3 regions of the Ruthenibacterium sp. genome follow, and region 2 is predicted to be linked to each of the others. Evidence: predicted binding sites of a transcription regulator. Region 2 holds the regulator's gene; each other region holds the start of a gene.
What was found. Region 2 encodes Rex, which represses fermentation and respiration genes when NADH is low (regulators of the CRP and FNR family bind a similar motif). Its sites were predicted from a motif close to ATTGTTAANNNNTTAACAAT; they were not measured.
Positions count from the first base shown of each region.

Region 1: the regulator Rex is predicted to act here: its motif matches at 3,513-3,532, upstream of hypB (hydrogenase nickel incorporation protein HypB).
Region 3: the regulator Rex is predicted to act here: its motif matches at 1,100-1,119, upstream of IIY41_RS11475 (OadG family transporter subunit).

Region 1 covers NZ_JAFOIN010000009.1:1,143-6,140, reverse strand. The annotation lists gene IIY41_RS00935 (FAD-dependent oxidoreductase) at 1-2,768, opposite strand, end outside; gene hypB (hydrogenase nickel incorporation protein HypB) at 2,800-3,468, opposite strand; gene IIY41_RS00925 (FadR/GntR family transcriptional regulator) at 3,669-4,379, shown strand; gene IIY41_RS00920 (ArsB/NhaD family transporter) at 4,545-4,998, shown strand, end outside.
Region 2 covers NZ_JAFOIN010000046.1:21,989-26,986, forward strand. The annotation lists gene IIY41_RS04990 (heavy metal translocating P-type ATPase) at 1-664, shown strand, start outside; gene IIY41_RS04995 (metal-sensing transcriptional repressor) at 668-940, shown strand; gene IIY41_RS05000 (DUF3810 domain-containing protein) at 944-2,062, shown strand; gene IIY41_RS05005 (thymidine kinase) at 2,199-2,837, opposite strand; gene IIY41_RS05010 (redox-sensing transcriptional repressor Rex) at 2,866-3,507, opposite strand; gene IIY41_RS05015 (isocitrate/isopropylmalate family dehydrogenase) at 3,536-4,693, opposite strand; gene IIY41_RS05020 (aconitate hydratase) at 4,772-4,998, opposite strand, start outside.
Region 3 covers NZ_JAFOIN010000092.1:102,656-107,653, reverse strand. The annotation lists gene groL (chaperonin GroEL) at 1-411, shown strand, start outside; gene IIY41_RS11485 (hypothetical protein) at 533-718, shown strand; gene IIY41_RS11480 (spore coat protein) at 733-999, shown strand; gene IIY41_RS11475 (OadG family transporter subunit) at 1,201-1,611, shown strand; gene IIY41_RS11470 (sodium ion-translocating decarboxylase subunit beta) at 1,631-2,827, shown strand; gene IIY41_RS11465 (ATP-dependent helicase) at 2,956-4,998, shown strand, end outside.

The DNA.
Region 1 (4,998 bases), on a different contig from region 2:
CAGCCGTCCTTTTTGCCGAAGCGGATCTTCATTTCACGCTTGATCATATAAGGCAGAATAGCCTTGAATTTATCCTCCGAACGCACCATCCTGCTGCATTCGGGAAGCTCCCGGTTCAGATGGATGGCGTCGAACTCGCACTTGGTGGTGCAAAGCCCGCAGCCGATGCACTTGTTGGGGTCCACCACCGAAGCGCCGCAGCCCAGGCAGCGCGCGGTTTCGGCCTTCACCTGCTCCTCGGTAAAGGTCTTGTGCGCGTCCCGGAAGGAACGGCGGTAGTCGATGCGCTCGTCCATGCCCGCGCTCTGGCGTGCACCGTTGTCGTAGCTCTCCAGCGCAAGGCTTTCCTTGTCCAGCTCCTTGAACTGGCGGCGGTTACGGCCGATGGTCAGGCTGGCGTTTTCGTGTACAAAGCGGTGCAGCGATTCCGCGCCCTGCTTGCCGGCGGCAATGGCGTCGATGGCGAATTTGGGGCCGGTGTACACATCGCCGCCTACAAATATGTCCGGCTGTGCCGTCTGGTAGGTGAGCGGGTCCGCCACGGCGGCGCCGCCGCGTCCCAGCTCTACTTTTGCGCCGTCCAGCAGGCTGCCCCACCGGATGCTCTGGCCAATGCTCAGAAACACATGTTCACAGGGAACGGTAATGGTATCGGCCTCGTCATATCTGGGGCAGAAGCGGCCGTTTTCATCAAACACGGAAACGCATCGTTTCAGAACGATGCCGGTCACCCGGCCGGCTTCCGCAAGAATCTCCTTCGGGCCCCAGCCGCAGCGGATGGCCACGCCCTCATCTTCGGCCTCTGCTGCTTCCTCGGCGGAGGCGGGCATGCTTTCCCGCGGCTCCAGGCAGTACATGGAAACTTCTGCAGCGCCGCAGCGGACGCTGGTGCGGGCCACGTCGATGGCCACGTTCCCGCCGCCGATGACAACGGCCCGGCCCTCCACGGGGTACGTTTCGTTTTCCGCGACGGCGTGCAGGAAGTCCACGGCGGTCATCACGCCCGCGGTGTCCTCGCCGGGAATGCCCGCGCTGCGGCCGTCCTGGCAGCCAATGGCCACGTAGAAAGCCTTATAGCCCTCCCGGCGCAGCGTGTCCAGCGTTATGTCGCGCCCCACTTCCACGCCGCAGCGGATGTCCACGCCCATCTGGCGCAGCACCTCGATCTCCGCGTCCACGACGTCCTTTTCCAGCTTGTAGGAGGGGATGCCGTATACCAGCATGCCGCCGGGACGCTCGTTTTTCTCAAATACCGTGGGCTTATAGCCGCGCTCGGCCAGATAATATGCACAGGAGAGGCCGGCCGGGCCGGCGCCGATGACGGCGATCTTTTCCGCGAAGCCGCCCCGGTTCGTGGGTGCGACCACCGGCGGCACATACCGCGTGGCGGCGTTCAGGTCCTGCTGGGCAATAAATTTCTTTACCTCGTCGATGGCAACGGCCTGATCCACGGTGCCGCGGGTGCAGGCGTCCTCACAGCGGCGGTTGCACACGCGGCCGCATACGGCGGGGAAGGGATTCTCTTTTTTTATAAGCGCCAGCGCGTCGGTGTAGCGGCCTTGCGCGGCCATTTTCAGGTAGCCCTGCACGGCGATGTGCGCAGGGCAGGCCGTTTTGCAGGGGGCCGTGCCGGCGTCGTAGCAATTGATGCGGTTGTTGTCGCGGTAATCGACATCCCATTTTTCCGGGCCCCACTTCACGGCGTCGGGCAGCTCCTGCCGGGGATATTCCACCGGGCCGTTTTGGGTGCACAGCTTTTGCCCCAGCTTGACGGCGCCCGCGGGGCAGTATTCCACACAGCGGCCGCAGGCAACGCAGTTTTCGGTTTTCACCTTCGCCACATAGGCCGAACGGCTCATATTGGGCGTATTGAACAGCTGGCTGGTGCGCAGGGCGTTGCAGATGTTGACGTTGCAGTTGCAGATGGCAAAAATTTTGTTCTCGCCGTCAATGTTGGTGATCTGGTGCACAAAACCGTTGTCCTCGGCGCGCCGCAGGATCTCCAGCACCTCGTCGTAAGTAACATAATGGCCCTTTTTGGTCTCCACCAGATAATCGGCCATATCGCCCACGCCGATACACCAGTCCTCCGGGTCGTCGGCGCAGCCCTCGCCCATGCGGGCGCGGGACATGCGGCAGGAGCACGGGCTGGCCGCGTATTTGCCTTCGTATTTTTTCAGCCAGTGGGAAATGTGCTCGATATCGGCGGACCGGTTCTCTGTTTCAATGGCTTTTTCCACGGGAATGACGTGCATCCCGATGCCCGCGCCGCCCGGCGGAACCATGGCGGTGATGTGCTCCAGGGGCAGGAAGGTCATGCGCTCAAAAAAAGCCGTCACCTCGGGATTGTCCTGGATCTGCTGCTTGTGCATATTGAAAAATTCCGCGCTGCCGGGTACGAACATCGGCAGAACGTACTGCTTTTCATGCCGTTCGTTTTCCCAGTTGTACTCCAGCAGGCCCACGCAACTCATCTGGTACAGCAGCGGTTCCAGCTCTTCGGCGGGCTTGCCCGTGGCTTTTACAAGCTCGGACAGCGTCATGGGCTTGCGCACCTTCATCTTCAGGGCGACGTCCGCCATTTCATCCGTCACCACGCCCGCCAGGCCCCAGTATTCCGGGTCTTCCGCCGTCAGGCCGTGCAGCTTAGCGGGAATGCGGTCTGTGATCATACGCCCCAGTTTTAAAATTTTCTCCCGGGGCTGCGCGTCCTTTGGAATGGGAAAGGGCAGTTTGCTCTCGTCCAGGGGGAAATGTGTCTCGCTCATATCCGGCATCCTTTCTCTGTGCGGTCGCGGTTCAGCCGCGCCAGGCTTTTACTTCGGCGCGCAGCCAGTCGGCCCATTCGTCCACGCCCTCGCCCGTCTTGGCGCAGATGGGGATGACCTTGGCGTTCGGGTTGCGCATGCGGATGTTTTCTCTGCATTTCTCCATGTCAAAATCAAAGTAGGGCAGCACGTCCGTTTTATTGATGAGAACCACGTCGCAGATCTGGAACATCAGCGGGTACTTGAGCGGTTTGTCGTCGCCCTCGGGCACCGACAGGATGGCTGCGTTTTTCACCGCGCCTGTGTCGAACTCCGCCGGACATACCAGATTGCCCACGTTTTCCAAAACAGCAAGCTCCACGTCGCCCGCTGCAAGGCCGTCCAGGCCCTGGCGCGTCATATCCGCGTCCAGATGGCACATACCGCCCGTGTGCAGCTGAATGGATTTAACGCCCGTCGCCGCAATGGTACGCGCGTCCACATCGGAGTCGATGTCCGCCTCCATCACACCGATCTTGAATTCGTCACGCAGACGCTCGATGGTGCGCGTCAGGGTGGTCGTTTTGCCGGAGCCGGGCGAGCTCATCAGGTTGAGCAGAAAGATCCTCTTTTCTTTCAGCTCCCGGCGCAAAAGCTCGGCGCGCTGGTCGTTGTTGGCGAATACGCTCTGTTTGATCTCCAAAATCCTCACTTCGTCCACAGGTATCTCTCCCTTGTTTGCTTGATAGCGTGGCTATACCAATCTTCGTCAATAGTTTAACATTCCTGCTTCGGCCCGTCAATCGGCCGTCTCCCTTTTTGTGAAAGTGTGGTATAAAGCGGGCTTGTACTCTGGCAAAATGTATGATAAAATCAAAAAGTGATATGTGGTACAACCAATACCAGAAGGGGAGGTACACAATGGAATTTGCAAAGCTGTCCGCTCCCAGCCTGAAGGACCTGTTTGTCCAGCAGCTGCAGGGGATGATATTGTCCGACGAGCTGCCCATGGGTACACAGCTTCCGCCTGAGCGGGAACTGGCCCAGCAGATGCAGGTGAGCCGCGCCGTGGTGAACGGCGGTCTGGCGGAGCTGGCCCAGCAGGGCTTTCTGGAGGTGCGGCCGCGGCAGGGAACTTTCGTGGCGGATTACCGACGCAAGGGGAACCTTTCCACGCTTATCGCCATCATGGAGTATCAGGGCGGCGTGCTGGGCAAGGATGAGATACGCTCTATTCTGGAGGTGCGGCGCGCGCTGGAGCATCTGGCTGCGCAGCGTGCCATCCGTTATGCCTCGGATGAAGCGCTGGCACGCCTGGGGGATATTGTGGCGCGCATCGCCGCAGCGCAGAACAACGCGCAGGCGGCTGAGGCGGCCTTTGCCTTCCAGCACGAGCTTGCGCTTGCGGGCGGCAACAGCATTCTGCCGCTCATCTACTATTCGTTCAAGGCGCCCGTTATCACCCTGTGGCTGCGTTTCTGCCGCATGTACGGCATCGGCGCGCTTTGCCGCAACACGGAAACGCTGTACAATTACCTGTGCAGGCGGGACATGGACGGAGCGGAGCGGTGGATCGACGCGTATCTGGAGCAGGCCATCGACGGCAGCCAGCAGATCTACGAGGAACGGTGAAGCATGCGCTGCGCCGCCGGCCGCTAAAATACCGCTAAGTTCGTCCCGATTCGATTGACGGCCCGCGGGCCCGTTCTATATACTGTGGACAGGCCGGTGCGCGGCCGCGGGCAAAAGCCCCGCGCCGCGCGGCCGGGACACGGATGATGGAAGGGGAGACCGGGCATGTATCTTGCGCTCGCACTGTTTTTGGCGACCTATGTTCTGCTTTTGATCTTCGGCAAATACCGCGCGTATATCGCCGCTGCGTCGGCGCTGCTTTTCGTGGTGCTGGGCATCCTGCCCTGGGCTGAGGTGCCTGCGGCCATAGACTGGAACGTTCTGCTGATGATTGCGGGCACCATGGGCACTGTGGTGCTGTTTATCGAATCACGCATGCCCGCGCTGATGGCGGATATCATTATGGAAAAAGTGCCCAACATCAAATGGGCGGTGGTGGCGCTTTCCCTGTTTGCAGGGCTGATCTCCGCTTTCGTGGACAATGTGGCCACAGTGCTGATGGTCGCGCGTGTGGCGCTAGCGCTGGCCAAAAAGCTGGACATCAGCCCTGTGCCGGTCATCATCGCCATTGCGGTGTCCTCCAATCTGCAGGGCGCGGCCACGCTGGTGGGAGATACCA
Region 2 (4,998 bases):
CGACGCGCCGGCGCTGGCCCGCGCGGATGTGGGGATCGCCATCGGCGCGGGCACGGACGTTGCCATCGAAAGCGCCGATGTGGTGCTGATGAAAAGCGACCTTGCCGACGCGGTCACGGCCATCCGGCTGTCCAAGGCCGTTATCCGCAACATCAAGGAGAACCTGTTCTGGGCTTTCTTTTACAACACGGTGGGCATCCCCGTCGCGGCGGGGCTTTTGTACCTGCCGTTCCATCTGCGGCTGAACCCGATGATCGGCGCCGCGGCCATGAGCCTTTCCAGCGTGTGCGTCGTAATGAATGCACTGCGGCTCAAGCGTTTCAAAGCCCATCCGGCGCATGCCGCCGCGGAGCAGGAGGCGTCCTTTTCGCCTGTGCCCGCCCAGCCGCGCGCCGAACGGATAGAATTGCCTCAAAATGAGAATATCAACAAAAACGACAGGGAGGAAAAACAAATGAAGACCATTACACTGATTATCGAAGGTATGATGTGCCAGAACTGCCGCAGCCATGTGGACAAGGCGCTGAACGGAATTTCGGGCGTTGCCGCGAATGTGAGCCTGGAAGAGAAAAAGGCCGTATGTACTGTGGAGGACGGCGTGAGCGCCGATACGCTGAAGGCCGCCGTGGAAGATGCGGGCTACACCGTCATTTCGGTGGAATAAGCCGTGCGGGCGGATAAGCAGACGGTCACGCGGCTGCTGAAAACGGCGCGCGGCCAGTTGGACGGCATCCTTGCCATGGTGGAGAACGACCGTTACTGCGTGGACATTTCCAATCAGGTGATGGCCACGCAGTCCATCCTCACCAAGGCGAACAAAGAGATCTTAAAAGCGCATATCGGCGGCTGCGTGCAGGAGGCGTTTGAAAGCGGAGACCCGGCCCTGCAGGCGGAGAAGATGGACGAAGTGCTTGCGCTTGTCGATAAGCTGGGGCGCTGACGGATGCGGGGAGAAGAAGCAAAAGCCGCCGCGGCGCGGGCGTGGCGGAGCGACAAAAAGCTGTATCTCGCACTGGGAGCGGTGGGCGCGTTTCTGCTGGCGCTGCGCCTTGTAATGCGCAGCCGCGCCGCATCGGACTTCATCGTGCACAAGATCGTGCAGCCATACCACCGGGCAGTGGGATGGCTGTGTGGTTTTGCGCCCTTTTCTGTGGCCGAGCTGTGCTGGGCCGTGCTGGTTTTGTTCTGCATCTGGTATGTGGGCCGCACGGTGTGGCTGTTGGCGCGTGGGCGCGGACGGCGGCTGGCAGTGCTGTGGAGGCGTGCGCTGGGCGGCGTGCTGGTGGCACTGAGCGTTTACACGGGCTTTACGCTGCTGTGGGGCCTTACTTATTACGCGGAAACGTTTGAAGAACAGGCAGGCGTAACGGCCCGGCCCGTAACACTGGACGAGCTTGAGACCACAACGCGCCTGTTTATGGAAAAGCTGAATGCGGCGGCGCCGTTGGCGCCTCACGCCGCGCCGGGCGTGCTCTCCGGCGATACACAGGCTATTTTTGACGCATCCGGCACATTGTACGACGCATTGGAGCAGCAGTACCCGTTTTTGTCTGTTTCCGCCGTCAGCCCCAAGCCCATGCTGTTTTCCCGGGTGCTGAGCGCGCTGAATTTTACAGGTTTTTTCTTCCCGTTCACCGGGGAGGCGAATTTGAATGTAGATTCGCCCGAATGCCTGCTGCCTGCGACCATTGCCCATGAATTGGCGCATGTGCGCGGCGTCGCTCCCGAACAGACGGCCAATTTTGTGGCCATCCTCGCGTGCGACACCAGCGGCGACCCGCTGTATGCGTATTCGGGTTATCTGTTGGGGTATATCCATCTTTCCAACGCGCTGTACGGTGCGTCTTATGAAAAATGGCTGGAGATCGCGCAGCAGGTATGCCAGACGGCGAACGAGGATATTCTCGCAAACAACGCCTATTGGCGGCAGTTCGAGTCTCCGGTGTCCAAGGCGGCGGACAGCGCTTATTCGGGATTTCTGCAAAGCTACGACCAGGAGCTCGGCTCCAAAAGCTACGGCGCGGTGGTGGACCTGTTGGTGGCCTATTACGGCGGTATGTAAAAGTTTGCCGCCGGCGGTTGACAGCTTCCGTCCTTGCGGCGCGCGTAAAATAGAATACAAGAGCCCGCTCCGGGAACGGCCTTACGCCTGTACCCGGAGCGGGCTTTCTGGTTTGAATCGGCGGAGAAAATGCGCATCACGGCGCGTCTGCGCCGGGTTTCTGTGCCGCCTCCGCCGCCTTTTCTGCAAAAAACTTGTCCCGTTCGCGGAAATAGCACTGGGGACACAGCGATTCGTACTGCACATTGTTTTCCATGTCAATGGCCACCTGTGCGCCTTCAAACACAAATTTTCCATTTACCTTGCGGCCGTTGAACATTGCCTTGCGCCCGCACTGGCAGATGGTTTTCATCTCTTCGATGTTGTGGGCAAGCTCCAGCAGACGGGTGGAACCGGGAAAACCCTGCAGGGAAAAATCCGCCCGCAGGCCGTAGCAGATGACCGGCACGTTCAGCGCCACAGTCACCATGAAAAGCTGTTCGGCCTGCCATGACGTGAAAAACTGGCTTTCGTCCGTCAGAACGCAGGCAAGAGGCCCGTTTTTTGCAATATCCGCGCGCACCAGCGCCAACGGGTCCATATCCGGCCGCACCGCGATGTCAACACGCCGCTCCACACCCAGGCGGGACATCAGCTTTTCGCCGCCTTTGGTATCTATGGAGGGCTTCATGATAAGCACGCGCATGCCGCGCTCTTCGTAGTTGTAGGCTACCTGCATCAGCGCGGTGCTCTTGCCGCTGTTCATGGCGCCGTATCGGAAATATAGCTTTGCCATTTGGTAAGACCGTCCCTATCCTGTCGTTTTAATCGTTGCGCACACGGTAGCCCAGGCTCATCAGGCTGTCACCCAGGTGGACGTTCTCCACCGTGATACCCTCGTAGTCCACCGAGAGGTCGTAGTGGCTGAAGTTCCAGTAGCCCTTTACACCGGCCTCCACCAGCGTGGGGGCTACGGCCTTCGCGCCCGCGCGCGGGATGCAAAGCACCGCTACGTCCGGGTGGTGTGCGGCGCAGAAAGCGGCCAGCTCGGCCACGTCCTGCACCATCACGCCGCACTGCAGCTCCCGGCCGATCTCGTCCGGGCTTTTGTCGAATGCGGCCATCAGGTGATAGCCCCGGGCCTCGGCGGAAAGATAGCCGGATATGGCGCGGCCCAGACGGCCTGTACCGATGAGCACTGCGTTGAGATTCTTTTCACTGAACAGCAGCTTGGATATCTCGCTGAGCAGCACATCCACATGGTAGCCGATGCCCTGTTGGCCGAAACCGCCGAAGCAGTTGAAATCCTGCCGGACCTGTGAGGCTGTGGTGCCCATCATTCGGGCAAGCTCACTGGAAGACACCTTCACGATGCCGTTGTTGTGCATGTCCGAAATATAGCGGTAGTATTTCGGCAGCCGCTTGATGACGGGAAGGGAGACTTTATTCTGGTTTTGCGCCGCCATTGTCTTCACCAACTTCTTTTCGTCTAAATTAAAGGGTCTCGATGGTGCGCATCACGTAATCGCCGAACTCGGTGCAGGTGCAGCCGGTGTCGCGGCCCGTGACGGTGAGCGCCTTTTCCGTGAACATGCATTTGTCCAGCGCGGCGGTGAGCTTGTCCGCCTGGGCCTGGTAGCCGATGTGGGACAGCAGCATCACGCTGGCGCGTAGCATGCTGCACGGGTCCGCATACTGGGCGCGTCCCTCCTTCACCATGCGCGGCGCCGAGCCGTGAATGGCCTCAAACATGGCGTAGCGCTTGCCGATGTTGCCGCTGCCCGCCGTGCCTACGCCGCCCTGGAATTCGGCCGCTTCGTCAGTGATGATGTCGCCGTACAGGTTGGGCAGCACGAACACCTGAAAATCGGTGCGGCGCTTTTTGTCCACCAGCTTGGCCGTCATGATGTCGATATACCAGTCGTCCGTGGTGATTTCAGGGTATTTTTCCCCCACGGCCTGGCAGAGCTTCAAAAACTTGCCGTCCGTGGCCTTGATGATGTTGGCTTTGGTAACGATGGACACGCGGGTTTTGTGGTTTTTCCTGGCAAAATCATACGCAAGCTCTGCAATGCGCTGCGTGCCGTCAGTGGTAGTGATGGTGAAATCCACAGAGATGCCGTCCTCGGTCTCGAAGCCGCAGCTGCCCAGGGTGTACGCGCCCTCAGTGTTCTCACGGAAGAACGTCCAGTCGATGCCTTCCTCGGGCACCTTCACGGGCCGTACGTTGGCGAACAGATCCAGCTCCTTGCGCATGGCAACGTTGGCGCTTTCGATGTTGGGCCATTCGTCGCCTGCGCGGGGGGTGGTGGTAGGCCCTTTCAGGATGACGTGGCAGGCCTTCAGTTCGGCCAGCACGTCGTCGGGGATGGCTTTCATGTGGGCGGCGCGGTTCTCGATGGTCAGGCCGTCGATCTCCTTGAACGTCACCTTGCCCCTTTCCACCTCGTCCTTTAAAAGGAAGCGCAGCACGCGCTCGGCCTCATGCGTAATGGTCGGGCCGATGCCGTCGCCGCCGCATACGCCGATGACGATCTGCGGCAGTGCCGCGTAATCCACAAAATCTCCCTGTGCCCGCATGGCGGCCACCCGTTTTTTCTGCGCCTCGATCAGCGCGCCGAATTTTTCTTTTGCAGCAGTGATGTTTTCCAATTTGCGTGCCTCCGTTGTCGTTTATTTTTTGCCGCCGCGCATGCCGCGAAAGGCGGTGCGGCGCGGAAATGCCGGTGTTTACCGGTTTTTTTCGCGGGTGTAGTTCAAAAGGCCTCCCGCGCGGATGATTTGCGCCTGGCGCGCGCTGATGTCGCAGCGCAGGGGGATGACGCAGCCCGTGGTCTTGTTCGTCAGCGTTACCGCGCCGTTTTCGATGCCCGCGATCACGCCGGAAAGCTCCAGCGTGTCTCCCAGGGAGATCTTTTCATAATCTGCGGCATTCTCGAATTCCAGCGGCAGGATGC
Region 3 (4,998 bases), on a different contig from region 2:
GGCGGCGGCACGGCTCCGCTGCACACGACTGCTGCTGTTGACGCTGTGATCGACGCTCTCGAAGGCGATGAGCGCACGGGTGCGCGCATCGTGCGCAAAGCACTGGAGGCTCCGCTGCGCCAGATCGCGGCCAATGCCGGCCTGGAGGGCAGTGTCATTATCGACAAAATTATGTCCGGCAGCGATGCCAACTATGGCTTTGATGCCCAGAAAGAAGTATACGGCGACATGATCAAGGCCGGTATCGTTGACCCGACCAAGGTCACCCGTTCTGCGTTGGAGAACGCGGCCAGCGTGGCGTCCATGGTCCTTACCACCGAGAGCCTTGTCGCGGATGAGCCGGAAGATCCCGCGGCCTCGGCTGCGGCCAACGCCGCCATGGCGGGCGGCGGTATGGGCGGCATGTATTGATTGCCCGGCTCCTGTTTTCATAAAATTTCCTTTGCCCTGCGGCGTTTTGCCGCAGGGCTTTTTGTATATTTGCGAGCCTTGGAGAAAAACTAATACCATTACAGAAAAGGAGGCAAACCCCATGGAAGAAATCACTGCCGTAGAGCTGGCCGGTTTTTCCGAACTGCTCACTCACGAGGAAAATATCATTAAAAAATACAAATGCTATGCACAGACCTGTGAGGACCCGGCGCTCAAAGAAATGTGCGAGGATATGGCCCAGCGCCATACGCAGCATTATGATGCGATTCTCAGCGAACTGAAATGAGGAGGGGACAAATAATGAATTGCTTTGATGATCAGGCGAAAATGACGGATGCGCTCAATTCCCAAAAATTCATCACGGGGAATTATAATCATTATGCCGGTGAATGCGCCACAAAGGAACGCAAGGATAAGCTGATGGAGATTCTTTCCGAGGAACATGACATGCAGTTTGAAGTGTTCAGCGAGATGCAAAAGCGGGGCTGGTATGAGCCGAAGCCTGCGCCTCAGCAAAAGGTGTGCGAGGCGTGCGAACAATATGAACAAAAAGTAGGCTCCTTTTAAGATATAAGATAAGGTAAGTATGCTGCTCTATGCCCGTCTGAAGAACAATCGTCAGACGGGCATTTTTGTGTGTAAGCCGTCGAAGGAAAAACTGAAAATATTTGAGATTTTTTTAACAACTTTTTCATTTAACGGTTGCAACCGGGACGGATTTCATCTATAATATAAAAAGATATCGTAAAAAAACAGGGAGGTTATTTCATGGGCATTTCACAGTTCCTTACGGTTGCGGCAAATACTGCATCCGGGAACCCCGAACCGTCCGTCGGCGTGGTTGTGGCAACGGGCCTCATCCTCGTATTCGGCGTTCTGGTGCTGCTCTACCTGCTCATTACGCTCGAGGGCATTATTTTTACATCTGTAGACCGCAGGAAAAAAGGCGCGCCTGCTCCGAAGAAAGAAGCGGCTCCCGCTCCGGTGAAAGCGGCTGCTCCGAAGGCTCCGGTTGTGGAAGCCGGCATCCCGGGCGAGGTCGTCGCGGCCATTGCCGCCGCTATCGCCTGCATGGACGGCGGCGAACATTATACGCTGCGCAGTGTTAAGCGCACAAGAGTGTCCGGGCGCTCCGCCTGGGGGCAGGCCGGTGTTGTGGCTTACACCGAGCCGTTTTGACAGGAGGGGATGAACAGACATGCAGGGCTTTTTAAACGCAGTCACCGGTATTGCCAATGAATCCGGCTTTGTCGGCATCATGGAGAATCCGGGCTATCTGATTATGATTATCGTCGCCTGCGGGCTGATTTATCTTGCCATAGGCAAGCAGTTCGAGCCGCTTTTGCTTTTGCCGATCGCCTTCGGCATGCTGCTGGCGAACCTTCCGTTTGGCGAGATTATCCACATGCAGTATTTCATCCCGCCGGAAGGCGCGGACCCTTCGCTGTATCCGATGTTCAGCGAGATCCTGCACCATGGCGGGTTGGCTGATATGCTGTATCTTGGCGTCAAGCTGGGCATTTATCCACCGCTGATCTTCCTTGGTATCGGTACGATGACGGATTTCGGCCCCCTGATCTCCAACCCGAAGAGCCTGTTGCTGGGCGCTGCCGCACAGCTTGGCATTTTCACTACTTACATCGGAGCGAAGCTGCTTAATTTTACCGGCCCGCAGGCCGGCGCCATCGGCATCATCGGCGGTGCGGACGGCCCGACAGCCATTTTCGTTGCCAGCAAGCTGGCGCCTGAACTGCTTGGCGCTATCGCTGTGGCCGCGTACAGCTATATGGCGCTGGTGCCCATCATCCAGCCGCCTATCATGCGCGCGCTTACCACAAAGAAAGAACGTATGATCGTAATGGAACAGCTTCGTCCGGTTTCCAAACTGGAAAAGATCATGTTCCCCATTATCTGCACCATCATCATTTGTTTGATCCTTCCCACAGCCGTGCCTCTTGTCGGCATGCTGATGCTGGGCAATCTGATGAAAGAGTCCGGTGTTGTGGACCGCATCAACAAGACGGCGGGCAACGAGCTGATGAACATCATTACGATTTTCCTCGGTGTGTCTGTCGGCTGTACCACAAATGCAGAGACCTTCCTCAACAAGAACACGCTGTTCATCGTGGCGCTGGGCCTGATCGCGTTCTGCTTCGGCACTGCGGGCGGTGTTCTGTTCGGCAAAATCATGTGCTGGGCGACGCACGGCAAGGTGAATCCGCTGATCGGTTCTGCCGGTGTTTCCGCTGTTCCGATGGCCGCACGTGTTTCTCAGAAGGTCGGCCAGCAGGAAAACCCCCAGAATTTCCTGCTTATGCACGCCATGGGGCCGAATGTTGCGGGCGTAATCGGCAGCGCTGTGGCCGCCGGTATCCTCATCAATATGTTGAAATGACGCTTTTACGGAAAAAGCCGTTCCTTTGGGAGCGGCTTTTTCTTTTCAATCAGGTGCAAGTATGCTATACTAAATACGATAGTGCGCATGAATAGAATGCGCCAGAATACGACCAAAGGCGGAAAACAATGGAATCCCAATTTGAAACACAATTCCTTGCGCTGCGCAAAAAGTATATTGAGGCGCAATTCGGAAAGCTGAACCCGGTGCAGCGGGACGCGGTATTTACCACAGACGGGCCGCTGCTGATCCTGGCGGGGGCGGGCAGCGGCAAAACGACGGTGCTTGTCAACCGTATTGCGAATCTGATTCGTTTCGGCAGCGCGCACAGCAGCACATATGCGCCGCAAGGCGCCGGGCCGGAACAGGTGGCGGAGCTGGAACGCCTGCTGCACAGCGGCGGCGAGCCTTCCGAGGCTCTTCGGCCCTTCCTGCGGGAGCACACGGTGCGCCCCTATAATGTTCTCGCCATCACCTTTACAAACAAGGCGGCGGGGGAACTGAAAAATCGTCTTTCCGCCATGCTGGGTGAAGCAGGTCAGGATGTCAACGCATCTACATTCCATTCGGCATGCGTGCGTATCCTGCGCCGGGAAGCCGGCAGGCTGGGGTATCCCCAGAGCTTTACCATTTATGATACGGACGATCAGCAGCGCGCCATGAAAGAAGTATATAAGTCGATGAACATCGACGACAAGTTTCTTCCGCTGAAATCGGCCATCGGCGCCATCGGCCGTCTGAAAGACAAGATGATCAGCCCGCAGGACGCCATGAGCGCGCCCGCAGATACGCGTGCGGGGCTTGTCGCCAAGGTATACGACGCCTATCAAAAACGTCTTTTGCAGGCAGGTGCATTCGATTTTGACGATTTGATTTATGCCACAGTGAAGTTGCTGCGGGATTTTGAGGATGTACGGGAATATTATCAAAACCGGTTCCGCTATATCCTGGTGGATGAATATCAGGACACCAGCGTGGCACAGTTTCAGCTTGTATATCTGCTGGGCGGCGAGCACCGGAACGTTTGTGTCGTTGGCGACGATGACCAGAGCATTTACCGTTTCCGCGGTGCAACGATTGAAAACATTCTTAATTTTGAACAGCACTTCCCCGGCGCAAAGGTCATTCGGCTGGAACAGAACTACCGCTCTACCTCCAATATTCTGAACGCGGCGAACTGTGTGATCAAGAACAATATGGGGCGCAAAGGAAAAACGCTTTGGACGGAGAACGGAAACGGCGAGAAGCTGATGTGCTATGAAGCGGATTCTGAGTTCGACGAGGCGGCCCATGTGGCGGCGGTGATCGGCCAGAACGTGAAAAAGGGCGCGAAGCTGCGGGATCATGCGATCCTGTACCGTATGAACGCACAGTCCGGGCCAATCGAAACCTATTTTGCCCGTGCGGGCATTCCGTATAAAATCGTCGGCGGCCAGCGTTTCTACGACCGTAAAGAGATAAAGGACATGCTTGCTTATATGAGCATCGTCGCAAACGAGCAGGACGATCTGCGGCTGCGGCGCATCATCAACGAACCGGCGCGCAAGATCGGCGCGACAACGGTGCAGAACGTGGCGGATATTGCGGCGGGGCTTGGCGTCTCAATGCTGGAGGTTATTGAGCACGCGCCGGATTATCCGGCGCTGGCGCGGGCAAGCGCGGCGCTTGGCGGCTTTTGGCGCATTTACCGCAGGCTGAAAGAAGCGTACGATACGATGCCTCTGGATGTGTTCGTCAGCGAGATGTTGGAGATCACGGGATACCGCAGTATGCTGGAGGCAGAGGGAGAAGAAGGCCAGACGCGCATGGAAAACATCGGTCAGCTTGTTTCCAGTGTAAAGACCTATGCCGATCAGCGCGGTCCGGAAGCCAGCCTGCCGGGCTTTCTGGAGGAAGTGGCGCTCATCAGTGATATCGACAGTTATGATGAAGGCGCAGATGTTGTCGTTCTGATGACCATGCATGCGGCCAAGGGGCTGGAGTTTAATTATGTGTTCATCGTCGGTCTGGAAGAAGGAATATTCCCCAGCGAGATGAGCCGGTATTCCAATGAAGATCTGGAGGAAGAGCGCAGGCTTTGCTATGTGGGTATTACCCGTGCGAAAAAAGAGCTTTATCTTTCCTGTGCGAACTCGCGCATGCTGTTCGGCCAGACGAAGCATAACCGCCCT